DNA from 4 places in the Streptomyces sp. NC-S4 genome. Region 4 is predicted to be linked to each of the others. Evidence: riboswitches for the same ligand, from Rfam matches in the RefSeq annotation. Region 4 holds a riboswitch; each other region holds the start of a gene.

What was found. A riboswitch is a leader RNA that binds a small molecule or an ion and turns the genes downstream of it on or off. The one in region 4 is predicted to bind cobalamin.
Region 1: another riboswitch for cobalamin. It lies ahead of ACXNSR_RS25740 (ribonucleoside-diphosphate reductase subunit alpha); the one in region 4 lies ahead of metE (5-methyltetrahydropteroyltriglutamate--homocysteine S-methyltransferase).
Region 2: another riboswitch for cobalamin. It lies ahead of ACXNSR_RS35720 (prenyltransferase/squalene oxidase repeat-containing protein); the one in region 4 lies ahead of metE (5-methyltetrahydropteroyltriglutamate--homocysteine S-methyltransferase).
Region 3: another riboswitch for cobalamin. It lies ahead of ACXNSR_RS36530 (CoA-acylating methylmalonate-semialdehyde dehydrogenase); the one in region 4 lies ahead of metE (5-methyltetrahydropteroyltriglutamate--homocysteine S-methyltransferase).

Annotation. Positions count from the first base shown of each region.
Region 1 covers NZ_CM135937.1:5,676,254-5,683,549, reverse strand. The annotation lists gene ACXNSR_RS25760 (carbon starvation CstA family protein) at 1-1,513, shown strand, start outside; gene ACXNSR_RS25755 (YbdD/YjiX family protein) at 1,510-1,707, shown strand; gene ACXNSR_RS25750 (Uma2 family endonuclease) at 1,759-2,343, opposite strand; gene ACXNSR_RS25745 (GNAT family N-acetyltransferase) at 2,421-2,918, shown strand; cobalamin riboswitch at 2,970-3,091, shown strand; gene ACXNSR_RS25740 (ribonucleoside-diphosphate reductase subunit alpha) at 3,235-5,622, shown strand; gene ACXNSR_RS25735 (ribonucleotide-diphosphate reductase subunit beta) at 5,622-6,638, shown strand; gene ACXNSR_RS25730 (hypothetical protein) at 6,722-6,949, opposite strand; gene ACXNSR_RS25725 (helix-turn-helix domain-containing protein) at 7,031-7,296, shown strand, end outside.
Region 2 covers NZ_CM135937.1:7,985,907-7,993,202, reverse strand. The annotation lists gene ACXNSR_RS35755 (SpoIIE family protein phosphatase) at 1-794, shown strand, start outside; gene ACXNSR_RS35750 (DUF4235 domain-containing protein) at 883-1,149, opposite strand; gene ACXNSR_RS35745 (hypothetical protein) at 1,146-1,358, opposite strand; gene ACXNSR_RS35740 (hemerythrin domain-containing protein) at 1,592-2,059, shown strand; gene ACXNSR_RS35735 (ATP-binding protein) at 2,078-2,473, opposite strand; partial or broken gene ACXNSR_RS35730 (PP2C family protein-serine/threonine phosphatase) at 2,586-3,779, opposite strand; gene ACXNSR_RS35725 (protealysin inhibitor emfourin) at 4,054-4,320, shown strand; gene ACXNSR_RS35720 (prenyltransferase/squalene oxidase repeat-containing protein) at 4,580-5,992, opposite strand; cobalamin riboswitch at 6,109-6,236, opposite strand; gene ACXNSR_RS35715 (prenyltransferase/squalene oxidase repeat-containing protein) at 6,608-7,296, shown strand, end outside.
Region 3 covers NZ_CM135937.1:8,166,650-8,173,945, reverse strand. The annotation lists gene aceB (malate synthase A) at 1-172, opposite strand, end outside; gene aceA (isocitrate lyase) at 274-1,560, opposite strand; gene ACXNSR_RS36535 (short-chain fatty acyl-CoA regulator family protein) at 1,949-3,364, shown strand; cobalamin riboswitch at 3,466-3,636, shown strand; gene ACXNSR_RS36530 (CoA-acylating methylmalonate-semialdehyde dehydrogenase) at 3,842-5,341, shown strand; gene ACXNSR_RS36525 (acyl-CoA dehydrogenase family protein) at 5,338-6,492, shown strand; gene ACXNSR_RS36520 (enoyl-CoA hydratase/isomerase family protein) at 6,489-7,296, shown strand, end outside.
Region 4 covers NZ_CM135937.1:1,626,889-1,634,184, forward strand. The annotation lists gene ACXNSR_RS06735 (galactose-binding domain-containing protein) at 1-1,585, shown strand, start outside; gene ACXNSR_RS06740 (TetR/AcrR family transcriptional regulator) at 1,707-2,339, shown strand; gene metE (5-methyltetrahydropteroyltriglutamate--homocysteine S-methyltransferase) at 2,336-4,651, opposite strand; cobalamin riboswitch at 4,832-5,060, opposite strand; gene ACXNSR_RS06750 (hypothetical protein) at 5,276-5,842, shown strand; gene ACXNSR_RS06755 (FAD-dependent oxidoreductase) at 5,943-7,296, opposite strand, start outside.

The DNA.
Region 1 (7,296 bases), 4.0 Mb from region 4:
CCGGGTCACCGAGGTCTCCGTGATCGGTGTCGCGCTGCTGCTGCTCGCCATCGTCGCGGGCGGCTGGGTCGCCGAGTCCTCCTTCGCCGGCACCTTCACCCTGGAGAAGGAGACCCTGGTCATCTGGATGGTGGTGTACGGCTTCCTGGCATCGGTGCTGCCGGTGTGGATGCTGCTCGCGCCCCGCGACTACCTCTCCACCTTCATGAAGGTCGGCACGATCGCGCTCCTCGCGCTCGGCGTGGTCATCGCGATGCCCACCCTGAAGATGCCCTCGGTCACCGACTTCGCGGCGAGGGGCGACGGACCGGTCTTCGCCGGGTCGATGTTCCCCTTCGTCTTCATCACGATCGCCTGTGGCGCGCTCTCCGGCTTCCACGCCCTGGTCTCCTCGGGAACCACCCCGAAGATGATCCAGAAGGAGACCCAGGTCCGCATGATCGGCTACGGCGCCATGCTGACCGAGTCCTTCGTCGCCGTGATGGCGATCATCGCGGCCTGCATCATCGAGCCCGGCCTCTTCTTCGCGGTCAACTCCCCCGGCGGGGTCATCGGCACCACGGTCGAGTCCGCCTCCCAGGCGGTGACGAACTTCGGCTTCGCCATCTCGCCCGAGGCGCTCGCCCAGGCCGCCAAGGACGTCGAGGAAGCCAGCCTGCTGTCCCGGACGGGCGGTGCGCCGACCTTCGCACTCGGAATGTCGGAGATCTTCTCCGCCGTGGTCGGCGGCGCCGGCATGAAGGCCTTCTGGTACCACTTCGCGATCATGTTCGAGGCGCTCTTCATCCTGACGACGCTGGACGCGGGCACCCGCGTGGGCCGGTTCATGCTGCAGGACACCCTCGGCAACGTGCACAAGTCCTTCAAGGACGTCAGCTGGAAGCCCGGCGTGTGGTTCGCGAGCGCGATCGTCGTCGGCGGCTGGGGCTACTTCCTGTGGGTCGGCATCAAGGACCCGCTGGGCGGCATCAACCAGCTCTTCCCGCTCTTCGGCATCGCGAACCAGCTGCTCGCCGCGGTCGCGCTGGCCGTCTGCACCACGCTGCTGGTCAAGTCCGGCCGGCTCAAGTGGGCCTGGGTGACGGGCGTTCCGCTCGTCTGGGACGCCACGGTGACCCTCACCGCGAGCTACCAGAAGATCTTCTCCGAGGACGTGAAGGTCGGCTTCTTCGCCCAGCGCGACAAGTACCAGGCCGGGATCGACGCCGACAAGGTGCTGCCGCCCGCCAAGAACATGGACGACATGCACACCGTGGTCACCAATGCCACGGTCGACGGCGTGCTGTGCGCCTTCTTCGCCCTGCTGATCATCGTGGTCCTCGCGGACGCGGCCCGGACCTGCCTCAAGGCCGTCCGCGACCCCGGGTCGGCGACCCTCTCCGAGACCCCGTGGACCAAGTCGGAGATCGTCGCCCCGGCCGGGCTGATCGCGACCGCCGAGGAGCGGGCGGAACTCGCCGCGGCGGGCCCGGAGGCGGGCGGCGGCGAGCACGTCAAGGAGCCGGTGGCGTGAGCACCGTACGGAGCGTGCTGGCCAGGGCCCGGTTCTACGTACGGGAGTTCTCCGGGGAGGCCGCGTACGACCGCTACGTGGCCCACACCCGCTCCCACGACCCGGACGCGGAGGTCCTCACCCGCCGCGCCTTCGAACGCGCCCGTACGGACGCCCGCGAGGCGGACCCCCGCGAGGGCTTCCGCTGCTGCTGACAGGGACACAGGGCCCCGCCGTGCAAAAACGGCGGGGCTCTTCGGCGCTCCTCAGCGCACCCAGTCCTTGAGGGGCTCGGTCGGGAAGGAGAAGGCGACGGGGTCGGGCAACTCGACGTCCTTTCCGAAGGGGATGGTGCGCACCGTCTCGTACAGCTTCCCGTTGGGATCGCTGTGGACATGCACCAGGCAGTTGTCCCGGTCGATGAGGAGGTAGACGGGGATGCCGGTCGCCGCGTACGCGCGGGGCTTTGCCTTACGGTCGCGTTCATCGGTGTCGGAGTCGTACGACGTGACCTCGACGACCATCAGGACAGGAGCCGGGTCAGCCCACTCCCCTTGCCCTTCGAATGCGCCATCCGGGGCGAGGGACGCATCCGGGCGTGCCCGACCCGAACGGTACTGCTCGACCTTCAAGCCACGTTCCACGTGGAGCCAGACCTCGGGCCGGTGCTGCATGCAGATGCGGGACAGCCACACAACGATTCGGTCGTGATCTCCATCAGGCACCGCCTTGACCCCCAGCTTCCCGTCGATGAATTCCAACCGCAGCCCCTCCACCTCTCTGGCGCCTATACGCGCGAGGGTCTCGAACTCCTCGGTCAGCATGTGGGGGCGGTCGGCCATCACGGTCATGCCTCGCTCACCTTCCTCGACGGTGCTGTCTCCGACGATAGCGCCGCCCGCCGACACCGTCCCGCACACTCGACCGCATGGACATGGTGATCAGAACGGCGCTGCCCGCCGACTACGCGGAGCTGGGCGAGATCACGGCGCGGGCCTACCTCGCCGACGGGCATCTGGACTTCAACGAGGACGACGCCTACCTGAACGTGCTGCGCGACGTGGCCGGCCGGGCGGCCCTGGCCGAGGTGCTCGTCGCCGAGCGGGGCGGGCGGCTGCTCGGCGGTGTGACCTTCGCCGCTCCGGGCAGTCCGCTCGCCGACGTCGCGGGCCCCGACGAGGCGGAGTTCCGGATGCTCGCGGTGGCCCACGAGGCGCGCGGCCAGGGCGCCGGCGAGGCTCTGGTGCGGGCCTGCGTCGAGCGGGCGCGGGCCCGGGAGGGCGTGACCGGCCTGGTCCTCTCCACCCAGCGCAGCATGGCCGGAGCCCACCGGATCTACGCGCGGCTGGGCTTCGTACGCACTCCGGAGCGGGACTGGGCGCCGATCGAGGGCCTGACACTCCTCACTTACCGGCTCAAGCTGTAGCCACGCCGACACTACATGTGGGGGTTACCGCACAGGGCCGCCCCCACATGTATGCTCATGCCTGCTGTCGCCGCAGGGGAATCCGGTGCGAATCCGGAACTGTCCCGCAACGGTATGAAGTGTCCGGCTACCGGACGCCAAGTCCGATGACCTGCCGACAGCGCGCCCGGCTCGACCGAACCGGGTGCCGATTCGTCCGGGCCTCGCGGTTGGGCCGGTGGACGCCATGCGGGGTACGCGTTCTCGTCGCGCCCGCGTGCGCCCGCCCGCGCCCCGCTCCGCCGATGACCGGGCCGAGCGAGGGAGAGCTCCCGCCGTGACCATCGCGCCTTCCGCACCGCGCGCCGAGTCCACTTCTGGCGACAACACCGAGGGCCCGGGGGCCACGCTGCTGCGTACCCTCACCGAACTTACGGCGGACCTCCCCGACACCGACCCCGGCCGGGTCGCGGCCTCCGCCCTGCGCGGCCGCAGCTCCGCCGCCGACGACGCCGAACTGCGCGGGCTGGCCACGGAGGCCGCCGCCGGTCTGATCTCCGAGGACCCGGCCTACTCCCGGCTCGCCGCCCGCCTGCTGACGCTGGCCGTGCGCGACGAGGCCGCGAGCCAGGGCTCCACCTCCTTCTCGGCCTCCGTCGAGGTCGGTCACCGCGAGGGCCTCATCGCCGACCGCACGGCCGAGTTCGTCGCCGCCCACGCGGCCCGGCTCGACTCGCTCGTCGAGCTGACCCTCGCCGAGGGCGCCGACGACCGCTTCGGTTTCTTCGGCCTGCGCACCCTGCACAGCCGCTACCTGCTGCGCCACCCGATCACCCGTCAGGTCATCGAGACCCCGCAGTACTTCATGCTGCGCGTGGCCTGCGGTCTGGCCGCCGACGAGAGCGTCCAGGCCGTGGAGGAAGTGGCCTCGCTGTACCGGCTGATGAGCCGCCTGGACTACCTGCCGTCCTCCCCCACGCTCTTCAACTCCGGCACCCGGCACCCGCAGATGTCCTCCTGCTACCTGCTGGACTCCCCGCTGGACGAGCTCGACTCGATCTACGACCGCTACCACCAGGTCGCGCGCCTGTCCAAGCACGCCGGCGGCATCGGCCTGTCGTACTCCCGCATCCGCGCCCGCGGTTCGCTGATCCGCGGCACCAACGGCCACTCCAACGGCATCGTGCCGTTCCTGAAGACCCTCGACGCCTCCGTCGCCGCCGTGAACCAGGGTGGCCGCCGCAAGGGCGCCGCCGCCGTCTACCTGGAGACCTGGCACGCGGACATCGAGGAGTTCCTGGAGCTCCGCGACAACACCGGTGAGGACCAGCGCCGCACCCACAACCTGAACCTCGCCCACTGGGTGCCGGACGAGTTCATGCGCCGCGTGAACGCCGACGGCGACTGGTCGCTGTTCTCCCCGGCCGACGTGCCCGAGCTGGTCGACCTGTGGGGCGACGAGTTCGACGCCGCCTACCGCAAGGCCGAGGCGGACGGCCTGGCCCGCAAGACCATGCCGGCCCGTGACCTGTACGGCCGGATGATGCGCACCCTCGCGCAGACCGGCCAGGGCTGGATGACCTTCAAGGACGCCTCCAACCGCACGGCGAACCAGACCGCCGAGCCGGGCACCGTCGTCCACTCCTCGAACCTGTGCACCGAGATCATCGAGGTCACCAACGACGGCGAGACGGCCGTCTGCAACCTCGGCTCGGTCAACCTGGGCGCCTTCGTGCTCACGGAGACGGGCGAGATCGACTGGGAGCGCCTCGACGAGACCGTCCGCACGGCCGTCACCTTCCTCGACCGCGTGGTGGACATCAACTTCTACCCGACCGAGCAGGCCGGCCGCTCCAACGCCCGCTGGCGCCCGGTGGGCCTGGGCGCGATGGGCCTCCAGGACGTCTTCTTCAAGCTGAAGCTGCCCTTCGACTCCCCCGAGGCGAAGGCGCTGTCCACCAAGCTCTCCGAGCGCATCATGCTGGCCGCGTACGAGGCCTCCTGCGACCTCGCCGAGCGCAGCGGCCCGCTGCCGGCCTGGGAGCAGACCCGTACCGCCCGCGGTGTCCTGCACCCGGACCACTACGACGTCGAGCTGAACTGGCCGGAGCGCTGGGAGGCGCTGCGCGCCCGCGTCGCCGAGACCGGCATGCGCAACTCCCTGCTCCTCGCCATCGCCCCGACCGCGACGATCGCCTCGATCGCCGGCGTGTACGAGTGCATCGAGCCGCAGGTCTCCAACCTGTTCAAGCGCGAGACCCTGTCGGGCGAGTTCCTCCAGGTGAACGGCTACCTGGTCGAGGAGCTCAAGCAGCTCGGCGTGTGGGACGCCCAGACCCGCGAGGCGCTGCGCGACTCCTCCGGCTCGGTCCAGGGCTTCGGCTGGATCCCGGCCGAGGTCCGTGAGCTGTACCGCACGGCGTGGGAGATCCCGCAGCGCGGTCTGATCGACATGGCGGCGGCCCGTACGCCGTTCCTGGACCAGTCGCAGTCGCTGAACCTGTTCCTGGAGACGCCCACCATCGGCAAGCTCAGCTCGATGTACGCGTACGCCTGGAAGCAGGGTCTGAAGACCACCTACTACCTGCGCTCGCGCCCGGCGACGAAGATCGCCCGCGCCGCGCAGGCCGCCACCGCCGCTCCGGTGGCGCTCCCGCAGGCCGTCGACGCCGATGCCCTGGCCTGCTCCCTTGAGAACCCCGAGTCCTGCGAGGCGTGCCAGTAATGAGCTCCACCGACAACAAGAACCTCCTGGACCCGGGCTTCGAGCTCACGCTCCGCCCGATGCGCTACCCGGACTTCTACGAGCGCTACCGGGACGCGATCAAGAACACCTGGACCGTCGAGGAGGTCGACCTCCACTCGGACGTCGCCGACCTCGCGAAGCTGACGCCCGCCGAGCAGCACATGATCGGCCGTCTGGTCGCGTTCTTCGCGACCGGCGACTCGATCGTCTCGAACAACCTGGTGCTGACGCTCTACAAGCACATCAACTCCCCGGAGGCGCGCCTGTACCTGTCGCGCCAGCTGTTCGAGGAGGCCGTGCACGTCCAGTTCTATCTGACGCTGCTCGACACCTACCTGCCCGACCCGGACGACCGCGCGGCCGCCTTCGACGCGGTCGAGGAGATCCCCTCCATCCGCGAGAAGGCGCAGTTCTGCTTCAAGTGGATGGACTCGGTCGAGAAGATCGAGCGCCTGGAGACGGCCGCCGACCGCCGCCGCTTCCTGCTGAACCTGATCTGCTTCGCGGCGTGCATCGAGGGCCTGTTCTTCTACGGCGCCTTCGCGTACGTGTACTGGTTCCGCTCGCGCGGTCTGCTGCACGGCCTGGCCACCGGCACCAACTGGGTGTTCCGTGACGAGACCATGCACATGAACTTCGCCTTCGAGGTCGTGGACACGGTCCGCAAGGAGGAGCCGGAGCTCTTCGACGACGCCCTCCAGCAGCAGGTCACCGACATGCTCAAGGAGGCCGTGGAGGCGGAGCTGCAGTTCGGCCGCGACCTGTGCGGTGACGGCCTGCCGGGCATGAACACCGAGTCGATGCGCGAGTACCTGGAGTGCGTCGCGGACCAGCGCCTGGTCCGGCTGGGCTTCCCGCCGGTGTACGGCTCGCAGAACCCGTTCTCCTTCATGGAGCTGCAGGGCGTTCAGGAGCTGACGAACTTCTTCGAGCGCCGCCCGTCGGCCTACCAGGTCGCGGTCGAGGGCACGGTCGACCTGGACGAGGACTTCTAGGACTTCCAGGACCTCGTACGGTTCGACCGGGGAGCCGGGATGCGGATGTTTCCGTGTCCCGGCTTCTCGCGTTCCCCGGGTGTTCAGTGGGCGATGGGGCCCCAGTACCGCCGGGCGGCGGGCCGGAAGGCGCGCCGACGGGGGGTGGGCGGGAGGCCGCCCGCACGCTGGCGGGGCAGCCACACGAGGCGGGTCGCGACGGCCCGGATCTGCTGGTCGATCCGGCGGTCACGCAGGATCCCGTACAGGCTGGGCCCGAGCAGGAGGGCGGCGAGGGCGAGGACGGCGAGGTAACTCACGAATGTGGTCATAGCTCTACTGTCCGCCTGATCGCCCATGATCGACAGTGGCAGTACTGTCATGGAAGACCGAATTACTGCCACACTGGGGGCATGCTGACCAACGTGGCCGTGGCCCTCGTCGACGGAGTCGCCCCCTTCGAGCTGGGGATCTTCTGCGAGGTGTTCGGAATCGATCGCAGTGACATGGGCGTACCGGTGTACGACTTCGCCGTGTGCGCGGCGGAGGAGGGGCCCCTGACCGTCGGCGGGGGCGCCTTCGGGATCAGCCCCGCGCACGGGCTGGAGCGGCTGGAGGAGGCCGATCTGATCTGCCTGCCCGCCGCGAACGACGCCGGTGTGCGCATCTACCCCGAGCC
Region 2 (7,296 bases), 6.4 Mb from region 4:
CCGGTTACATCGGGCAGGCGGTGGAGCGAGCCCTGTTCCTCGACGAACGCATCTCCGTGGCCCGGCAGCTCCAGGAAGCCATGCTGACCGAGCTCCCCCGCACCGAGCACCTGGACATCGCCGCCGTGTACCAGCCGGGGGCGGTCGGCGACATGATCGGCGGGGACTGGTACGACGCCTACCACCTGCCGCCCGGCTCGCCCGGTGGCGGGCCCGGAGCGCTCATGGTCACGGTGGGCGACATCACCGGCCACGACATGCACGCCGCCACGATCATGGGCCAGATCCGCAGCATGTTGCGGCAGGCCACCCTCGACCACCCCCCGTACAGCCCCGCCACCGCTCTGACCGCCCTCGACGCGGCGTGTTCGGTGCTGCCGGTAGAGGTCGGCGGTACGCTCGTCCACGCGCGCCTCGACCCGGCCGACGGCGGCCCCGACTGGACGCTGACCTGGTCCAACGCCGGTCACCTGCCGCCCCTGCTCCGTACTCCCGACGGCCGGGTCACCACTCTGGTGGAGCATGACGTCCTCCTCCATGCGGGCCTCGGGCCGTTCCGGCGCACCGAAGCCCGGCGGACCCTTCCCCCGGGCTCGACGCTGTTGCTCTACACCGACGGGCTGATCGAGCGCCGCGGCCACGACATCGATGCCGGCATCGCACGGCTCGTCACCCTGTTCGCCCGCCACGGTGACCGTCCGCTGCCCGAACTGCTCCGCCTGGCCGACAGCCGACCGGCGGACCCGGCTCCCGGAGAGGACGACGTGGTCGTACTGGCCCTGCGGGTCCCCTGACGGTGCTCCGGTGGCCGACGCCCGGGCGGTCGTCCCGTACGGCGAGCACCACCGCGGGAAAAAGCGCGTCCGCCTGTGGCCGGTCGGGTCAGCCCGGCCAGGTGCCCGTCACACGACGGGCCGCCACGGCGCCCGAGCGGTCGACCGCGGCCTTGACCACTGCGAAGATCGCGCCCTGGAGGGCGGCGGCGATGAGGATCTCCCGCCAGGAGCGGTCTTCGTCCGTGGCACTGGGAGCGTCGCCTTCGCCTTCGACGATCTTCCAGACCTGCTTGAACGCGGCCGCCGCGATCATGCCACCGACGGCGCCCAGAACCAGCCCGACCGGCTTGTAGGCGACCGTGGACGCTTTCATCGTCGTCCGCGGCCGTGCCGCGCCAGGAGGAGGACGACCAGAGCGGCGCCGACGACGAGCAGCGGCGTACGGTTGGCACGTACCGCGGTCGCGGCCTGGCCGGCCTGGTGGAGAACCGGATCGGGTGTCGCGTCCTTCACCCGCTGCGCGGCCTGCCGGGTCTGCACGCGGAGGCGGTCGGCGGCCAGGGTTCGGGGTTCGTTGCTCATCACTGCGCCCTCTCCTCGGTCTCGGTCGGGTCGGCCTGTCATGGCGCGTCTACCCGATATCGGGCCGGGCACCCACGCACGCGAGGGCCACGCCACGGGAGCGTCGGCGTTCGGCTCAGGAGGGGTCGCTCGAACGGGGCATCCCGCCCGGAGAACCGTGTCGCCACCACCCCTCCGGGTACAGGGGGTCAGGGCGATCGGCCTCGTGCCCATGGACGGACGAAGGAGACCCGGTGGACGGGATCGTGCTGCTCAAGGAAGACCACAAGACGGTCGAGAAGCTGTTCAAGCAGTTCGAGAAGGCCGGCGACGCCGCGCACGCCACGAAGCGGAAGATCGCCGACCAGGTCATCGAGGAACTCACCACGCACACGTGGATCGAGGAGAAGGTCTTCTACCCCGCTGCCCGAGAGGCCGACCCCGACACCAAGGACCACGTTCTCGAAAGCATCGAAGAACACCATGTCGTGCTGTGGATGCTCTCCGAACTCAAGGACCTCGACCCGAAGGACGAACGGTTCGACGCCAAGATGACGGTCCTCATGGAAAACGTCCGCCACCACGTCGAGGAGGAGGAGAAGGAGTGGTTCCCGGACGTCCGCAAGGCCATGGGCCGCAACCGCCTCACCGAACTCGGCGAGGAAATGGAGGCGGCGAAGAAGACCGCCCCGACCGATCCCCTGGCCGTCCCGAGCGCGTAAACGCGTAAAGCGGAACCCTTACCACGGGGCGCGGGCGCAGATGGTCTTTCCGCCGTCGGGGGTGGGGTCGATGTGCACGTCGGTGGTCAGGTGATTGATCAGTTGCCATCCCCAGCCACCGGTTCCGTCGGTGTGGGGCGGGCGCGGCTCGGGCGGGTGGGGGCTGGTGTCGGTGACGCAGATGTCGATGTGATCACCGTGCAGTTCGAGGTGGAGCGATGCGGGCCCGAAGGTGTGGCGCATGGCGTTGGCAACCAGCTCGCCGACGACCAGGAGCACGGCGTCGCCGTTCCCGGGCCCGGTGGGCGGCCGCACGCGGGCGGCGTGATGGAGGAAGGCGCGGGTCGCGTCGCGCGCCGACACCGTGGGCTGCCCTCGGCGGGGCAGGAACCGGTCGAGGACGGTTTCACCCATTCCTCCTCCTCCCGTCGTGCTCCTACAAGGCACCTGCCCGGTCCGGGAAGGAGAAATCAGCCGAACGCCTCGCGGCAGGTCGGTTTCCGTCGCACGCGGGCAGGGCGGCGGCTCAGGGGTTCGCACGCCGGCGTCCGGACGGGGGGCCGTACCAGTCCAGGCACAGGACGGTGGCGTCGTCCCTCAGCGGCCGGCCGTCGTAGGCATCGGTGACCGCGGCGACCAGAGTGCGCACGACCTCGCGCGGATGCTCGGCCGCCGTACTGCGGATGAGGCCGGGCAGGTCGACCGATTCGGCCTGGCGTTCCTGCATTCCGTCCGTGTAGAGCACGAGGCGGTCACCGGGGCGCAGGTCGAGTTCCTGGACCTGGTAGGGGCCCTGGTGGGGGATGCCGAAGGGCATGTTCACAGCCAGGTGCAGTTCATCGACCGCGCCGTCGCGCAGCCGCAGGGGCCAGGGGTGGCCGGCGTTGACGAGCCGGGCGCCGGTGCCGTCCAGGGCGATGCGCAGCAGCTGGCCGGTGGCGAAGGTGTGCCGGCCGTGGTCGAGGAGGGCCTGGTGCGTCTGGCGAGCTTGTTCGGCGAGGTCCGCTGCGGCGCGGCGGGCGCCGCGGGAAGCGTTGACCAGGAGCGTGGCCATGAGCGAGGCATTGACGTCGTGGCCCATGGCGTCGGTGATGGACAGGTGCAGGGTGTCGTGGCCGAGGCTGTAGTCATAGGTATCCCCGGCGATGTCGGAGGCCGGGACGAGGGCTCCGGCGAGAGCGAACTCGGCGGCATCGCAGGAGGGGGCCGAGGGCAGGAGCTGGCGCTGGATCTCCGCGGCGAGGCTGACCGAGTCGGTGCGGTTGCCCTAGTGGTAGAGGTCGGTGAAACGGCGGTCGGTGACGATGACGTACGCCAGCGCGTGCGCGGCCTCTTCGATCTGGTCCAGCACGTCCGGCGTGACGTGGGAGAGGAACAGCTCCAGGACGCCGATGACGTCGCCGCGGTTGGTGACGGGGACGAGCACCCGCTGTCCTTGCTCGCCCTCCGGTGCCAGCACCGGCTTCTGGGTCCGCAGGACCTCGTCGTAGACACCGTGGCCGGCGAGGGAGACCTGCGCGGCACGCTCCTCCTGGTACGTGGCCACCGTGTCGTGGACGCGCAGGAGGCGTCGGCCGACGACATCGACGAACAGGAACGACACGTACCGCGCGCCGAACCGGTCACTCAGATTGCGCGCGACCACGTCGAGGGAGTTCACCGGGGCGGCGGCGCCCGCCTCAGCCAGTACCTCGGCCAGCCCGATCCGATCTCGCGCCACATCACCCTCCGCGTCCCCTGCCACAAGACAATTTGCACCCTTTTACCCCTTCAAGTCCACCTCCGGCGTGACGGACCCGCATCGGCCGACACCGCGGGTGCAGCAGGGCCGCTTTCGGACATCTTGCCGATCGATGCGCGTGCGGAGGCGCGTGTGCGGCTTTCGCGGGCAGACGAACGCTGACCACAGCCATGCACCGCCTCCGGGATCGTCTCCGGCCCAACGGCCGAACGACCGAACGGGCGGGCGGTGCTCTCTCCAAGGAGGTCTCATCATGCTGATCACCGTCACACGCACGGGCGGGTTCGCGGGCAGGGAGCGGACCGCGTCCGTCGAAACGGAGTGCCGCGCGGACGGGCCCGAGCTGGAGCGGCTGGCAGAGCTCGCGCTCAGCGGTGAGGGCCCGGCAGGGCAGCACCCCGTTCCCGACGGCTTCAGCTACTCCGTCAGCGTCGACGGCAAGCTGATGGAACTGCAGGATCCGTACCTCACCGAGGACCAGCGGCAGCTGATCGACGCCGTTCTGGGCGCTGCCGCCTGAGCAGCCCGCCCACCCGGCCCCGGTCGGGCGTTGCCGTACCTGCCCGACCGCGGCCGGTACGGCAACGGCGGACCGTCCCGCCGTACCGCTCAGGGTCCGACCACCGCGCGCCGCCCCCGCGCCACGGCCAGCGCGCGCTCCACAGCCCGGTGAGCGAAGCGGCGCTGCGGCTCAGGCACCGATCCCGGCCCGGGACAGGCCCACATCAGCGGGCGCGGCCACGGGCTCGAAGGTCCGCAGCCCCACCGGTGTTCGGTGGTCAGGCGCCCCAGCGCAGGGCGATGGTGTCGCCCACGTTGATGACCTTGTTGCGGACCGCGCCGGCGAACGCGGAGCCGTCGACGCTGACCTTCCAGGTGTTGGAGCCACTGTTGGCCTTGCCGCCCACGGCGGTGACGGTGCCCGTGCCCGACGAGGGGGTCACGCTCGTGACGCAGCCGGCCGGGGTCGCCCCGGTGGTGGCCGCGTTCAGGACGTCGCCGAGGGTGGTGGTCGTACCGGTCGGGGTGAAGGCCACCGAGCAGACCTTGAGGTTCCCGGCCCCGTCGTCGACGGTCAGCGCCAGCTTGGTGGCCGTACCCGCGGTGAAGGTCGGCTGGGCGACCCACTGCGGGGCGCCGGGGGTGACCGGGACGGGCGGGGCCGTGGTGAAGCCGCCGCCCGCGACGGCGCGCAGGGCGTCGATGGAGGAGTAGGCGGAGGGGACGGTGTCGGAGGGCTTGTACTTGAAGCCGCCCGCCGGGTTGTACTGGTTGGCTATCAGGAAGTCGACCGGGGTCTTCCCGGTGGCCGTGAGGAAGTCGCCGGTCTGCGGGTTGAAGCCGCAGGCGTTCAGGCCCGCGACACCCCAGCCGTTGGAGCTGGTGTTGACCCCGTAGAGGGAGTTGAAGGCACCGGTGGAGGGGGCCAGCGTGCTCTTGAGGAAGTTCTTCGCCCGGACGACGTCCGTGTCGGTGTTGGGGACGCCGGAGACGCACAGGGCCGCCATGGCCGCCCCGGTCATGTCGACGTCGCTCGCGGAGTTGAGGACGGTCGGGTTGCCCTCGGCCTTCTGGAAGGTCCAGCCGCCGTCCACGTGCTGGTTGGCGCGGATCCGGGTGACGATCGAGTCGGTGAGCGCCTGCGGGATGCGGGCGCCGCCGGCCTGCGTCCTGGCGCCGCCGAGCGAAAGGGCCGCGAAGACCGTGCCGTTGAAGTTGCCGGAGGTGCCGAAGTAGCCCGCCTCCGCCGTCTGCCAGTAGGAGTAGACGTTCGCCACGAGGTTGCGGGAGGCGGAGACGCGGGCCGGGTCGATGCCGGCGGCGTACGCGTTCAGGACGCCGCGCTCGTAGTCGGTGACCACCGGGGAGGCGGACGGCCAGCCCGCCGCCTGGATCAGGTTGCGGTAGACGGTGCGGGCGTTCTTCGTCGTGTCGCCACCGGGGTAGACGTCCACGACGGCCGTACCGGTCGCGGCGAAGGCGCTGAACGCCCACTCGTTGGAAAGGCCCGCACCGGCGTACGAACCGTCCGCCGCCTGAAGGGACTTGAGGTAGGCGACGCCGTTGGTCTTCGAGGTGGCGAGCTGCGCGGGCGACGAGGTCGCGGACGCGGGCAGCGCGGTGAGGGCGAACGCGCCGAGCGCGGCGGGCACCGCGAGCGCGAGCCGGCGGGAGGTACGGGGACGGGACATGGCCTGCTCCTGGAATCGGCGGACGCCGACCGCTGCCGACGCCCCGATCACCGTGCGGAGGCACGGCCGGGCATGCCGGAGGGCCGCCGTCCGGAACGCGTGGTACGGCTTCCTGTGCTGCATCGCCGTATGGGCATTCGGGCTCGGGGACGGCCCCGCCGTCCCACACCGCTGCGCGTCAGCTCCGGCTTCCCACCGGATTCCCCCATCTGGCAGCCCTGGACGCTACCCGAGTGATCAAGGGTCCGCCAGCCGGGCGGGAGCGGTCCGGCGGGACCCGTCCGGAGCGTGTCCCCTGAGACGCAGGCCACCTTGACGCTGTCTTTATCGGCGTGTTCCACTCCGACTGATAAGCACTCAACTCCAGGGGAAGCCGGTCTGATTCCGGCGCTGACCCGCAACCGTAGGCCCGGTCCCACCGGGCGAGCCGGAATGCCTGGAGCCAGGTTTTTGCAGCGAGAAACGCCGTCGCGGACTACGGCGTGGTTCGAAGGCTTCCTCCGCGCTCAGCGTTCTGCGCCGCGCCCGGCGCTCCGTGCCCGGCGGCCCGCGCCCTGCGCGTACGGGGAGCCCTTTGCCACGCACTGGTCCGCCCGGCCGACACGAGGGGCCGTGGTGGGGACCGCAGAGCGAGCAGAGCGACGCACGAGGCGGAAGAGGCGGGTGTCGCTGCTGTCGGCGGCGCTGCTGACCTTCGGCACCGGCGTGGCCTTCGGCACCGGTACGACGTCCGCGGCGGCCGACCCGATCGAGGGGTGCACGGCCACCACCGGCGCCATCGTCGCCGTCGACTTCGGCCCGTTCGGCGGGAAGGTCGAGCGGGGCTGCGACACCAGCCCCACCACGGGCTACGAGTTGCTCAGCGCCGGCGGTTTCACCACGGAGGGCACCCAGCACGACGGCCCCGGCTTCATATGCCGCATCGGCAGCGGATCCTTCAACTCCGGTACCCAGTACCCCACGGCGGACAAGGAGAAGTGCGTCCTGACCCCGCAGGCGACCGCGTACTGGTCGTACTGGACCGCGTCCCCCGGCCAGAAGAGCTGGACCTACAGCTCGCTGGGCGCGATGGCCCGGATCCCGAGGGCCGGTGACGTGGACGCCTGGGTGTTCGGCAGCACGGACATCGGCGGCACCTCGGGCAAGCCCGCCTTCTCCCCCGACGACGTGCGCGCCGCGGGCGGCAAGCCCGACCCGGACCCGACGGGTCCGCCCCCCGTGCCGCCGGGCACCGTCGACGTGGCCGCCGCCACCCGCTGGATCACCGGGAGGCTGACCGACGGCGAGCGGGTCGTGGACGAGGG
Region 3 (7,296 bases), 6.5 Mb from region 4:
CCAGGTGGCCCGAGCGGCGGTCGCGTTCCTTGAGGACCTCCAGGCGGCGGTCCGCGAACGCGGTGTCGAGCCGTCCGATGAACTCCAGGGCCTCGGGGGTCAGGATCTCCTCGAAGCGCTCACCCGGCGCACCGAGGACCTGGACGCTGCGGGTCAGTGGAGAGAGGGGCATGCGGTTCTCCTCAGCGGGGGCGGTGGGCGGTGCCCGAGGGGAAGTCCCCCGGGCACCCGTCGGAAGGAGTCGGCGAAGGGACGGCCGGATGGTCGGACGGTCTAGTGGAACTGCTCTTCCTCGGTGGAGCCGGAGAGCGCGGTGGTGGAGGAGGCCGGGTTGACGGCGGTGGAGACGAGGTCGAAGTAGCCGGTGCCGACCTCGCGCTGGTGCTTGACGGCGGTGAACCCCTGGGCCTGGGCGGCGAACTCGCGCTCCTGGAGGTCGACGTAGGCGGTCATGCCGTGTTCGGCGTAGCCGCGGGCAAGGTCGAACATGCCGTGGTTGAGGGAGTGGAAGCCGGCCAGGGTGATGAACTGGAAGCGGTATCCCATCGCGCCGAGCTCCCGCTGGAACTTGGCGATCTGGTCGTCGTCGAGCGCGGCCTTCCAGTTGAAGGACGGCGAGCAGTTGTAGGCCAGCATCTGGTCGGGGTACTGAGCGTGGATCGCCTCGGCGAACTCGCGGGCCTGCTCCAGGTCGGGGGTGCCGGTCTCCACCCAGATCAGGTCGGCGTACGGGGCGTAGGCGAGGCCGCGGGCGATGACCGGGGCCATGCCGTTGCGTACGTGGTAGAAGCCCTCGGCGGTGCGCTCGCCCGTGCAGAACTCCGCGTCGCGCTCGTCGACGTCGCTGGTCAGGAGGGTGGCCGCGAGGGCGTCCGTGCGGGCGATGATCAGGGTCGGGGTGTCGGCGATGTCGGCCGCCAGGCGGGCCGCGTTGAGGGTGCGCACGTGCTGCGAGGTCGGGACGAGGACCTTGCCGCCGAGGTGGCCGCACTTCTTCTCGGAGGCCAGCTGGTCCTCGTAGTGGATGCCGGCCGCACCCGCCGCGATCATCGCCTTGGTGAGCTCGAAGGCGTTCAGGGGGCCGCCGAAGCCGGCCTCGGCGTCCGCGACGATCGGCGCGAGCCAGTCCGTCGTGTCGGTGCCGCCCTCGGCGGTGGTGATCTGGTCGGCGCGCAGCAGCGCGTTGTTGATGCGGCGCACCACCTGCGGGACCGAGTTGACCGGGTACAGGCTCTGGTCCGGGTAGGTGTGCCCGGCCTGGTTCGCGTCGGCGGCCACCTGCCAGCCGGAGAGGTAGATGGCCTGGAGTCCGGCCCGCACCTGCTGGACCGCCTGGCCGCCGGTGAGCGCGCCGAGGGCGTGGATGTAGTCCTGCTCGTGGAGCTGTCGCCACAGCCGTTCGGCGCCGCGCCGGGCCAGCGTGTGCTCCTCGCGGACGCTGCCCGAGAGCCGCACCACGTCCTCGGCCGTGTAGGTGCGCTCGATGCCCGCCCAGCGGGGGTCTTCGGCCCACCGCTGCCCCAGCTGCTCGGCCGCCGCCGTCGTGTTCGCCTCTGCCATGACCGTCACCGTTTCCATCCGTCGCTGGTCTTGCCAATGTGCCGGGTCATGAACCCGATGTCTTGGCACTCTGTGCCTGATGTGGAGCTGCGGCCGCCGAACCCGACCATGGGCCGAAGCTGAGCAATGCTGCCGAACCGCCGGATCGAACCGCCTGGATGGCCGAAATCAGGGCGTGAATCGGGCCAGTCGGCTCGTCCCGGCCGCCGTGTCCGGCGGGCCGCAGCACCGACTCTGACACTGACACTGAGTGCCATCAAGGAGGTACATCTGCCAAGCTCTGCGAATCTTCGGCCCCGGAATTGCCAAGGTTGCGAAGCTCGTCGGCCGCGAAGATCGCCGTATCCTGGCGGCGCGTGTCCGGTCCGGCAGACGGTGAGGGAGTGCGGTGGGCAAGACGTACGCGGGAGCGCGGCTGCGGCGGCTGCGCGAGGAGCGGCGGATGACCCAGGCCGACCTGGCGCGGGTGCTCGCCATCTCCCCCAGCTACCTCAACCAGATGGAGCACGACTCCCGGCCGCTCACCGTTCCGGTCCTGCTGCGCCTCACCGAGGCCTTCGGCGTGGATCCGGGCTTCTTCTCCGAACGCGACACCAGCCGGCTGGTCGCCGACCTGCGCGAGGCGCTCGCCAACGAGGTGGCCGAGGCCCGCGTCTCCCCCTCCGACCTGGCCGAACTGGCCACCCGTATGCCCGCGGTCGCCTCGGTCCTGCTGGACCTGGGCCGGCGCAGCCAGCTCCTGGCCGAGCGCCTCGCCGACGCGGCCGACGGCCGGGACCTGGCCGCCGACAGCCCGCGCTCGCCCCACGAGGAGATCCGCGAGTTCTTCTACCGGCGGCAGAACTACCTGCACGACACCGACGTCGCCGCCGAGGACCTCGCCGCCGCGATCGGCATCCGTCCGGGGGACGTCATCGGCGCGCTGGCCCGTCGGCTCTCCGACCGGCACGGGATCCGGACGGCCACGGACTCCGACCGGCTGCACCACTACGACCCCGCCGCCCGGGTACTGCACCTGTCGAACCGGCTCCGGCCGGGGCAGCAGGCGTTCCGGATGGCCACCCAGCTGGCGCTGATCGAGTACGGGGACGAACTGGACCGGCTGGCCGCCGAGGACTTCCCGCCCGGCACCCCCGTCCACGCCCTCGCGCGGATCGGCATCGCCAACCACTTCGCGGGCGCGCTGATCCTCCCGTACCGCGCCTTCCACGCGGCCGCCGAGGAGTTCCGCTACGACATCGAGCGGCTCACCGACCATTTCGGCATCGGCTACGAGACGGTTTGCCACCGGCTGAGCACCCTGCAACGGCCCAGGCTGCGCGGGGTGCCCTTCTCCTTCGTCCGGGTGGACCGGGCCGGGAACATGTCCAAGCGGCAGTCGGCGACCGGATTCCACTTCTCCCGCGCGGGCGGTACCTGCCCGCTGTGGAACGTGTACGAGGCGTTCGCCGCGCCCGGCCGCATCCACGTCCAGGTGGCCGCCATGCCCGACGGGCAGCGGTACCTGTGGACCGCCCGGGCCGTCACCCGCCACCGCGGCGGCTGGGGCGAGCCCGGCAAGACCTTCGCGATCGGGCTCGGCTGCGAGATCCGGCACGCCTCGCGGCTCGTGTACGCCGACGGGCTGGACCTCGACAACGCGGCGGCCGCCACCCCCATCGGCATGGGCTGCCGCCTGTGCGAACGGCTCGACTGTCCGCAGCGGGCCGTGCCGCCGCTCGGGCGGGCGCTGGCCGTCGACGAGAACAGCAGCACCTTCGTCCCGTACCCGGTGACCAGGAACGACGTCCCGGCCCGGGGCTGAGCGGGCGTCAGCCCACGGACGGCACGACCGGACGGGCGGCGCGGCCGGACGGAAGGCGCGCGGCGGCGGCCCTGGACTTACTAGGACGTCCAACTATATGTTCGTGCCACAAGGTCCGCGGTGCAGGGAAGCCGGTGAGAAACCGGCACGGTCCCGCCACTGTGACCGGGGAGTGTGCTGCCGTCCACACGCCACTGACGAGGTCTGTCGGGAAGGCGGGCAGCACGCGGGGATCCGGGAGTCAGGATACCGGCCGCGGATGTTCCGTGTTGTCCACGAGGATGGAGCAGACACGCATGGCACCGGTTTGTACCCACGACCCTGGTGATCCGGCGGAGCGCGCGCACACGTTCGCACGCTCGTAGGTCGTCCCTTTCGACCCAGTCCCACGGCCTTCCCCTGCGGCGCACCCGATCGGGTGCCGCCCGCCGGTCGGCCGTGCCATCCCCGGATCCAACCTGACGAGAGCAGGCACCCATGGTCCGTGAACTCACCCATTTCATCGGCGGCAAGCACACCACCGGATCCTCCGGCCTCTTCACCGACGTGTACGACCCCAACACCGGCTCCGTCCAGGCCCGCGTCCCGCTCGCGGGGCGGGCCGACACCGAGGCCGCCATCGCGAACGCCGAGGAGGCGCAGGCCGATTGGGGGCAGTGGAACCCGCAGCGCCGCTCGCGCGTACTGCTGCGTTTCCTCCAGCTGGTCGAGGGCGAACGCGACTCCCTCGCCCGGCTGTTGTCCTCCGAACACGGCAAGACCGTCGCCGACGCCCACGGTGACCTGCAACGCGGGCTGGAGGTGGTCGAGTTCGCCGCCGGTGTCCCGCACCTGCTGAAGGGCGAGTTCACCGACAACGCGGGCGCCGGGATCGACGTGCACTCCCTGCGCTCGCCGCTCGGCGTGGTCGCCGGGATCACCCCCTTCAACTTCCCCGCGATGATCCCCCTGTGGCAGGCCGCGCCCGCCCTGGCCTGCGGCAACTCCTTCGTCCTGAAGCCCTCCGAGCGCGACCCCTCCGTACCGCTGCGGCTCGCCGAACTGTTCCTGGAGGCCGGCCTGCCGCCCGGCGTGCTCAATGTGGTCAACGGCGGCAAGGAGGCCGTCGACACCCTCCTCGAGGACCCGCGCGTGCAGGCCCTCGGCTTCGTCGGCTCCACCCCGATCGCCGCGCACGTCTACGCCACCGCCGCGGCCCACGGCAAGCGCGCCCAGTGCTTCGGCGGAGCCAAGAACCACATGATCGTGATGCCCGACGCCGACCTCGACCAGGCCGTGGAAGCCCTCATCGGCGCCGGCTACGGCTCCGCGGGCGAGCGCTGCATGGCCATCGCCGTCGCCGTCCCCGTCGGCGAGGAGACCGCGAACGCCCTGGTGGCCAAGCTGGCGGAGCGCATCGCCACCCTGCGCGTGGGCCGCTCCGACGATCCCGAGGCCGACTTCGGGCCGCTGGTCGGCCGGGAGGCCCTCGACCGGGTGAACCGCTACGTCGGCATCGGGGCCACGGAGGGCGCCGAACTCGTCGTGGACGGCCGCGGGTTCACCCTGCCCGGACACGAGAACGGCTTCTTCGCCGGTCCCACCCTCTTCGACCGCGTGACCCCGCAGATGCGGATCTACCGCGAAGAGATCTTCGGCCCGGTGCTGTCCGTCGTGCGGGCCGCCGACTACGAGGAGGCCCTGCGCCTGCCCACCGAGCACCCGTACGGCAACGGCGTCGCGATCTTCACGCGCGACGGCGACACGGCGCGCGACTTCACCCGCCGGGTGGGCGCCGGCATGGTCGGCGTCAACGTGCCGATCCCCGTCCCCGTCGCCTACCACACCTTCGGCGGCTGGAAGCGGTCCGGCTTCGGCGACCTGAACCAGCACGGCCCGGACTCGATCCGCTTCTACACCCGTACCAAGACCGTCACCTCGCGCTGGCCCTCCGGAGCCAAGGAGAGCGCGAGCTTCACCATCCCGACGATGGGATGAGCCCGGTGACCCTCACCCTCAGCCCCGATCAGCTCGCCCTCGCCGAGGTCACCCTGGACTTCGCCCAGGAGCAGCTCGGCCCGTACGCCGTCACCTGGGACCAGGACAAGCACTTCCCGCTGGACGTGATCCGCAAGGCGGCGGACCTCGGGCTCGGCGGCGTCTACGTCCGCGAGGAACACGGCGGCAGCGGTCTCGGCCGCGGCGACGGCGTCCTCGTCTTCGAGACCCTCGCCACCGGCTGCCCCTCCATCGCCGGATACCTCTCCATCCACAACATGGTCGCCTGGATGATCGACCGGTACGGGGACGCGGACCAGCGGGCCCGCTGGCTGCCCGATCTGTGCTCCGCACGGTCGCTGGGCAGCTACTGCCTCACCGAACCGGGCGCCGGATCCGACGCGGCCCGGTTGCGCACCCGGGCCGAGCGCACGCACGACGGCTACGTCCTGACCGGGGTCAAGCAGTTCATCTCCGGCGCCGGCGCCGCCGAGGTCTACATCGTCATGGCGCGCACCGGCGAGGAGGGCCCGGGCGGCATCTCCGCGTTCGTCGTCGAACGCGCGGACGCGGGGGTCTCCTTCGGCCCGAACGAGCGGAAGATGGGCTGGAACGCCCAGCCCACCCGCCAGGTGGTCCTCGACGGGGTCTGCGTCCCCGCCGGCCGGCGGCTCGGCGCCGAGGGCGACGGCTTCCGGATCGCCATGAACGGCCTCAACGGCGGCCGCCTCGGCATCGCCGCCTGCTCGCTGGGCGGTGCGCAGAGCGCGCTGGACCGCAGCCTCGCGTACCTGGCCGACCGGGAGGCGTTCGGGGCCCGGCTGCTGGACGCCCAGGCCCTGCAGTTCCGGCTCGCCGACATGGCCACCGAGCTGGCCGCGGCCCGCGCCCTGGTCCGCCAGGCGGCCGACGCGCTGGACCGGGGCGACCCGCTGGCTCCGCAGCTGTGCGCGATGGCCAAGCGGTTCGCCACGGACACCGGCTACGCGGTGGCCGACCGGGCCCTGCAGCTCCACGGGGGCTACGGCTATCTGAGCGAGTACGGCATCGAGAAGATCGTCCGCGACCTTCGGGTCCACCAGATCCTGGAAGGCACCAACGAGGTCATGCGCATCATCGTCGCCCGCGGGCTCACGGAGGCCCTGCGATGAACCACGGATCCACCGGGGACGACGGCCACGACCGGGACCACGTGCTCCTGCGGACCGAGGGCCGCACCGGATACATCACCCTCAACCGCCCCAGGGCCCTGAACGCCCTCACCCACGCCATGGTGCTGCGCATCGACGAGGCGCTCGCCGGCTGGCAGGACGACCCGGACGTCTCGGCCGTCGTCATCGCGGGCGCCGGTGAGCGCGGCCTGTGCGCGGGCGGCGACATCCGCGCGATCCACGAGGACGCCCGCACGGGCGGTACGGCCTCGGCCGGCTTCTGGCGCGACGAGTACCGGCTCAACGCCCGCATCGCCCGCTACCCCAAGCCGTACGTCGCCCTCATGGACGGCATCGTCATGGGCGGCGGCGTCGGAATCTCGGCCCACGGCACCGTACGGATCGTCACGGAACGCTCCCGCGTGGCCATGCCCGAGACCGGCATCGGCTTCGTCCCCGACGTCGGCGGCACGTACCTGCTGGCGCTCGCTCCCGGCGAACTGGGCACCCATCTGGCCCTGACGGGGGCGCAGGCCGGGGCGGCGGACGCGCTGCTGTGCGGGCTCGCCGACCATTTCGTGCCCTCGGAACTGCTGCCGCGGCTGGCCGCGGACCTGGCGGGGGCCTCCGTGCACGAGGTGCTGGAACGGTACGTCGGTCCGGCGCCCGCCGGCGGGCTCGACGCCGACCGCGCATGGATCGACCACTGCTACGCGGCGGACACGGTGGAGGAGATCGTGGAGCGCCTGCTCGACAGCGGCGCCCCGGCGGCGAAGGAGGCCGCCGCCACGCTGCGGACCAAGT
Region 4 (7,296 bases):
CGGCGGCCAGCGCGTGCTCGTGAACGACCTCGTCACCAACGGCGTCATCTGCTCGGTCTACTTCTTCAAGGACCGCGGCTGCGACGAGATGACCGCCATCCGGCTCGAAGCGCAGAAGACCTACGACATGCAGGCGTACATCGACAAGATGTACGGCGGCCCGGGCAAGGGCTGGTTCCGGATCGTCACCGACTCCGCGCAGGCCCGCGACGTCGTCCAGCAGGGCAAGCTCGCCGTGGTCCTCGGGGTGGAGACCTCCGAGCCCTTCGGCTGCAAGCAGATCCTGGACATCGCGCAGTGCAGCAAGGCGGACATCGACCGCGGCCTGGACGAGCTGTACCGGCTCGGGGTGCGCAGCATGTTCCTGTGCCACAAGTTCGACAACGCCCTGTGCGGGGTCCGCTTCGACGAGGGAGCCCTCGGTACGGCCATCAACGCGGGCCAGTTCCTGTCGACCGGAACCTTCTGGAAGACGGAGAAGTGCACCGGCCCCCAGCACGACAACCCCATCGGCCTGGCGGCAGCCGCGCCCGCGGTGCAGAGCAAGCTCCCCGAAGGGGTGGCGATCCCGTCCTACGCCGCCGACGCCCAGTGCAACACGCGCGGACTCACGGAACTCGGCGAGTACGCGGTGCGCGGCATGATGAAGCGCAAGATGATGCTCGAGGTCGACCACATGAGCGTGAAGGCCGCGGGCCGGTCCTTCGACATCATGGAGTCCGAGTCGTACCCGGGTGTGATCTCCTCGCACAGCTGGATGGACATGGACTGGACCGAGCGGGTCTACAAGCTCGGCGGCTTCATCGCCTCGTACATGAGCGGCGCCGAGGGATTCAGCGCCGAGGCCAAGCGGACGGACGCGCTGCGCGACAAGTACAACGTCGGCTACGGGTACGGCACCGACATGAACGGCGTCGGCGGCTGGCCCGGACCGCGCGGGGCCGGCACCCCCAACCCGGTGCGCTACCCGTTCCGCAGCACCGACGGCGGCTCCGTCATCGACCGGCAGACCACCGGCTCGCGCACGTGGGACCTCAACACCGACGGCGCCTCGCACTACGGCCTGGTCCCGGACTGGATCGAGGACATCCGCCTCGTCGGCGGCCAGGGCGTGGTGGACGACCTGTTCAAGGGCGCCGAGTCCTACCTGACCACCTGGGGGAACTCCGAGAAGCACAAGTCCGGGGTGAACCTCGCCACGGGCTCCCCGGCCTCGGCGTCGAGCGCGGAGTGGTGGAACCCCTTCGTGAGCTACGCCCCGGGCCGCGCCGTGGACGGCGACTCGGGCACCCGCTGGGCGAGCGAGTGGAACGACAACCAGTGGCTGCGCATCGACCTCGGGTCCGCGAACCGGGTGGGACGCGTCACCCTCGACTGGGAGGCCGCGTACGGGAAGGCGTACCGCATCGAGGTCTCCACGGACGACACGAACTGGCAGACCGTCTGGTCCACGACCGCGAGTGACGGCGGCCTGGACACGGCGCGCTTCTCCGGTGTGCCGGCCCGCTACGTCCGCATCCAGGGCCTCCAGCGCGGCACCAAGTGGGGGTACTCGCTCCACGAGGTCGGCGTCTTCAGCAGCTGATCCCGACGAACGCAAGCCAAGGGGCCGGGGCCGGCCGGATCTGCTGATCCGGCCGGCCCCGGCCGCCGTGGCACCACGCACCGCGCACCACGCACCGCAGCACGAACCGAAAGGAACGCCCATGGCACGGATGCCCTCGGCCGAGCGGCGCCGGCAGCTGACCGAGGCGGCCATCCGCGCGATGACCCGCGACGGCGTCGCCGCGACGACGACCCGGTCGATCGCCGCCGAGGCGGGCGTGTCCCTGAGCGTCTTCCACTACTGCTTCGACTCCAAGCAGGCCCTGCTCGAATCCGTCATCGCCGCGATCACCGACCACAGCGTCACCCTGGTGAGGGAGGCGATCCAGCCGAAGGCGACCCTTCGGGAGACCGTCCGGGCGGGGTTCCAGGCGTACTGGGACCATGTGTCCGCCCACCCGGGCGAACACATGCTCACCTACGAACTCACCCAGTACGCCCTGCGCCGGCCGGACTTCGAGCACCTGGCGCGGCGGCAGTACGAGCGGTACTGCGACACCTACACCGAACTGATCGAGCAGCTGCGGCACCACATGGCCTTCGAACTCCGCGTGCCCGTCAACGTGCTGGCCCGCTACCTGGCCGCCATGACCGACGGGCTGACGCTGAACCACCTCGTCCTCGGCGACGCCAGGATCTCGTCGGACATCCTCGATGTGATCACCGACCACGTGGCGGGCCTCGTCGGCGAGGACCGGGGCGCGTCCGCGGACGCGCCCCGGTCCTCGGCCTAGTTCTCGGCGCGCACCTGCCGGGCCGCCTCGACCAGGTTCTCCAGGGAGGCCCTGGTCTCGGGCCAGCCCCGGGTCTTCAGGCCGCAGTCGGGATTGACCCACAGCCGCTCCGCCGGGATGGCCCCCAGTCCCTTCCGCAGCAGGGCCGCCGCCTCGGCCACGGAGGGGATCCGCGGCGAGTGGATGTCCCAGACACCGGGGCCGACCTCGCGCGGGTAGCCGGCGCCCGCGAGCTCACCGGCGACCTGCATGTGGGAACGGGCGGCCTCCAGGCTGATCACGTCGGCGTCGAGGTCCTCGATGGCTTCCACGATGTCGCCGAACTCGGCATAGCACATGTGCGTGTGGATCTGGGTGTCCGCGCGGACTCCGGCGGTGGTGAGCCGGAAGGACTCGGTGGCCCAGGCGAGGTAGCCGGCGTGGTCGGCGGCCCGCAGCGGGAGGGTCTCGCGCAGGGCGGGCTCGTCGACCTGGATGACCGCGGTACCGGCCGCCTCCAGGTCGCCCACCTCGTCGCGCAGGGCGAGCGCCACCTGGCGGGCGGTGTCGCCGAGGGGCTGGTCGTCGCGGACGAAGGACCAGGCGAGCATGGTGACGGGGCCGGTCAGCATGCCCTTGACCGGCTTGGCCGTCTGCGACTGCGCGTACGTGGTCCAGCGCACGGTCATCGGGTCCGGGCGGGAGATGTCGCCGGCCAGGACGGGCGGGCGGACGTAGCGGGTGCCGTAGGACTGGACCCAGCCGTGCCGGGTGGCCAGGTAGCCGGTGAGCTGCTCGGCGAAGTACTGCACCATGTCGTTGCGTTCGGGCTCGCCGTGTACGAGGACGTCGATGCCGGCCTTCTCCTGGAAGGCCAGGACCTCCCGGATCTCGGCCCGGATGCGGTCCTCGTAGCCGGCGGTGTCGATGCGCCCGGCCCGCAGGTCGGCGCGGGCCGTGCGCAGTTCGGTGGTCTGCGGGAAGGATCCGATCGTGGTCGTCGGAAGCAGCGGGAGCCCCAGGTGCGCCCGCTGGGCGGCGGCCCGCTCCGCGTACGGCCGGTCGCGCCGCCCGTCCGCGTCGGTGACGGCGGCGGTGCGGGCCCGGACCGCCGGATCGTGGGTGAGGGCGGAGCCGGCGCGGGAGGCCAGGTCGGCCCGGTTGGCGGCGAGTTCGGCGGCGATGGCGTCCGTGCCGCGGGCCAGGCCCCGGGCGAGCGTGGCGACCTCCACGGTCTTCTGGCGGGCGAAGGCGAGCCAGCGCCTCACCTGCGGGTCGATGTCCCGTTCGGCGGTGGCGTCCAGCGGCACGTGGAGCAGCGAGCAGGAGGCGGCGACGTCCACCCGGTCGGCGAGCCCCAGGAGGGTGGCGAGGGTGCCGAGGGACTTCTCGTAGTCGTTGATCCAGATGTTGCGGCCGCCCACGACACCGGCGACGAGGCGCTTGCCGGGCAGGCCCCCGACGGCGGCGAGGTCGTCGAGGTTCGCGGCGGCGGCCTCGGTGAAGTCCAGGGCGAGCCCTTCGACGGGGGCCTTGGCCAGCACCGGCAGGGCCTCGCCGAGCCGGTCGAAGTAGGAGGCGACGAGGAGCTTGGGCCGGTCGCTCCGGCCGCCGAGCTCCCGGTAGGCGCGGGCGGTGGCGGCCAGCTCGGCCGGGGTACGGTCCTGCACCAGGGCGGGCTCGTCCAGTTGCACCCACTCGGCTCCGGCGGCGCGCAGGTCGGCCAGGACCTGCGCGTAGACGGGCAGCAGCCGGTCGAGCAGGGCCAGCGGTTCGAAGCCGGCGGCGACGCCGGGGGCGGGCTTGGCCAGCAGCAGGTAGGTGACGGGGCCGACCAGGACGGGGCGGGCGGTGTGCCCCAGCCCGAGTGCCTCCGTCAGCTGGGCGACCTGCTGGGTGGAGTCGGCGGTGAAGACCGTGTCGGGGCCGAGTTCCGGCACGAGGTAGTGGTAGTTGGTGTCGAACCACTTGGTCATCTCCAGCGGCGCGACGTCCTGGGTGCCGCGCGCCATCGCGAAGTACCCGTCGAGCGGGTCGGCCGCGACGGCGGCCCGGTGCCGCTCGGGGACGGCGCCGACCATCACGCTGGTGTCCAGTACGTGGTCGTAGTACGAGAAGTCGCCGGTCGGCACCTCGGTGATGCCGGCGTCGGCCTGCTGCCGCCAGTTGGTGCGGCGCAGGTCGCGGGCGGTCGCCCGGAGGGCGTCGGCGGTGGTGCGGCCCTTCCAGTAGCCCTCGACGGACTTCTTCAGTTCGCGGTTCTGGCCCTGGCGGGGGTAGCCGTACACGGTGGCCTCGGTGGGCCGTCCGGTGGCGGGGGTCGTGCCGGTCACGGAACTCTCCTTCGCGAGCGTTCTCCTGTGGACCCGGTGAGGGACCGAGGGCGCGAAGGGATGACGGACCGGGCGGATCACGACCGGGTACGGGTGCGTGCGGATGCACGTGCCCGCGGTCGTCCGCCTGATGTGTCGCCGACCCGCCCACGAGGTCACCGGGATTTCCGTGCGCGATCGGTCGCGCACGGGCAACGGGCAGGTCTTCGGACTCGCGGGCGCGTCCCGTCGTACGGATGCCGTACGAGACTCCTACTGGCCGTCGCTTCCCAGACCCGTCCGGGCCCAGTGCGTATGACGGCGGTCGTTCCCGCTCACCGCTGCGGGGCAGTCCCGGATTCCCACCGGGTTCCCTCTTACGACGCATCCCGCCTGGCGGACGGGGCGAACCAGCTGCCCGGCCAGAGTAGACGCCGTTCCCCGTCGGCGCGCGGAGTTGTCCGGCATCCGGATGGCGGAGTGAGACGTACCGGGGTCGAAATCCGGCCATGAAGTGAATTGCGTCACTGCGGAGCGAGTTGTGTCCCTCTTGTCCGTTTACCGGATCGAACTCCCCGGTCAGCGCAGTACCTTGCAGCTCACTCCATCGAGATCGCTCGATGACCACCGGAAGACCGAGGAAGTATGGCTGGACCGGTCCCGCGCCCCGCCCGCGTCCGCACCCTGGCACCCGGCGTCCTGCGCGCCGCACTGGTGTCAGTGCTGGCATGCGGCGCCCTCACCGCGTGCGGCTCCGACGAGGAGGCACTGCGGTACGCGACCGACTACGCGAACCACGAACCGCTGGGCGTGGTCGGGTACCCCACCTCCGAGTCCCTCAAGATCACCCAGAGTCTGGTCTGGCGGCTCGCCGACGGCAAGGCCGAGGAGGTGCAGTCGCTCGCCGCCAACCCCGATGACGCGAAGGGGGACGTCGAGCGGACCGCGCGGAACTGGATCCGGGCCTTCCACGAAGGCGCCAAGGGGAAGGTGACCGCGGAGTTCTACGACGAGGGGTCCGTACGGCAGCTCGTCGTCGTGTACTTCCACGACACGGGCCAGACCAAGTCGTTCACGGTCCAGCTCACCGGAAGGGCCGGAGAGGAAGGCTGGCGCGTGGCCATGCGCGAGCCGGACCCGAAGGAGGCCTCGGCGACCCCCGACTGGGTTCCGAGGACCCCCGGGGGCCTCGGCTCGAAGACTCCGCGATGACCCGGTCCGCCGTCGCCACGAACTGACGGGCGCCGCCCCGCGGATCACTCCGCCGGACGGCGCCCTCGGTGGCGCGGGAACGGGAACGGGAACGGTCGGATCAGGACCGGTCCAGCAGCGTGGTCAGGACCTCGTGGAGGACCGCCGCCGGGTCCGCCACCGCCTGCGCCGAGCGCCAGGCCACGAAGCCGTCCGGGCGGACGAGGATCGCGCCCTCGGCGGTCGTGCCGTGCACCTCGGTCCAGTCACCGCCGTTCGCCGGGATCAGGTCGGCGTCCGGGCCGGTGCCGATCGCGTACACGTCCAGGGGCAGGCCCAGCTGTTCGGCGACGGAACGCCCCGCGGCCCGCCACGGCCTGCCCTCGGAGCACAGCAGGACGAAGGAACGCTCGTAGAGGTCCACGGTGGACTTCGGCTCCGGATCCCCCGGACCGCAGAGCCACATGTGCGGTGCGCGGCTGCCCGGATCGCCGCAGAGCCGCATCCGTTCGGGCACCACGGGCTGGTCCGGGTCGGCCCCCAGCACCGCGCCCCGGTTGTAGCGGTAGCCCATGGCCACGGAGAGGACCCCGCCCTGGCGGCCGCCGGGCCCGGAGTGCGGCCCGGCCGCGGACCCGGAGGCCGGTGCGGACGCGGACGCGGGCTCGGGGTCGGGCTCGTACCCCGGGTGGCTGTGCTCCGCCGACCGCGCAGATGCGCGCTCGCTCGTGGCCCTGGCCACCGGCAACCGCTCGGCCTCGTAGGTCTGCAGCAGCCCCGGCCCGGCCGAACCGTCCAGCACCATCGCGAGCTTCCAGGCGATGTTGTGGGCGTCCTGGATACCGGTGTTCGAGCCGAACGCCCCGGTGGGGGACATCTCGTGGGCGGAGTCTCCGGCCAGGAAGACCCGGCCGGCCGCGTACCGCTCGGCGACCCGCTCGGCGGCGTGCCACGGGGCCTTCCCGGTGACCTCGACGTCCAGGTCGGGCGAGCCGACGGCCCGGCGGATGTGCTCCACGCAGCGCTCGTCGGTGAAGTCCTCCAGCGTCTCGCCCCGGTCCGGGTGCCAGGGCGCGTGGAAGACCCACCGCTCGCCGTTGTCGACCGGCAGCAGGGCCCCGTCGGCATCGGGCTTGGTCAGGTAGCACACGATGAAACGCCGGTCGCCGACCACATGGGGCAGCATCCGCGACCGGAAGGTGATGCTCACGTTGTGGAACAGGTCCCCGGAGCCGCTCTGGCCGATCCGGAGCGCCTCCCGCACGGGGCTGCGCGGCCCGTCGGCGGCGACGAGGTAGTCCGCGCGCACCGTGCTGTGTTCCCCGGTCTCCCGGTTCTTCACGATCGCGGTGACCCCGCCGGGGTCCTGGTCGAAGGAGAGGAGTTCGGTGGAGAACCGCAGGTCGGCCCCGAGCGTGGGGGTCACGGACATCAGGACCGGCTCGATGTCGTTCTGGCTGCACAGGCACCATGCC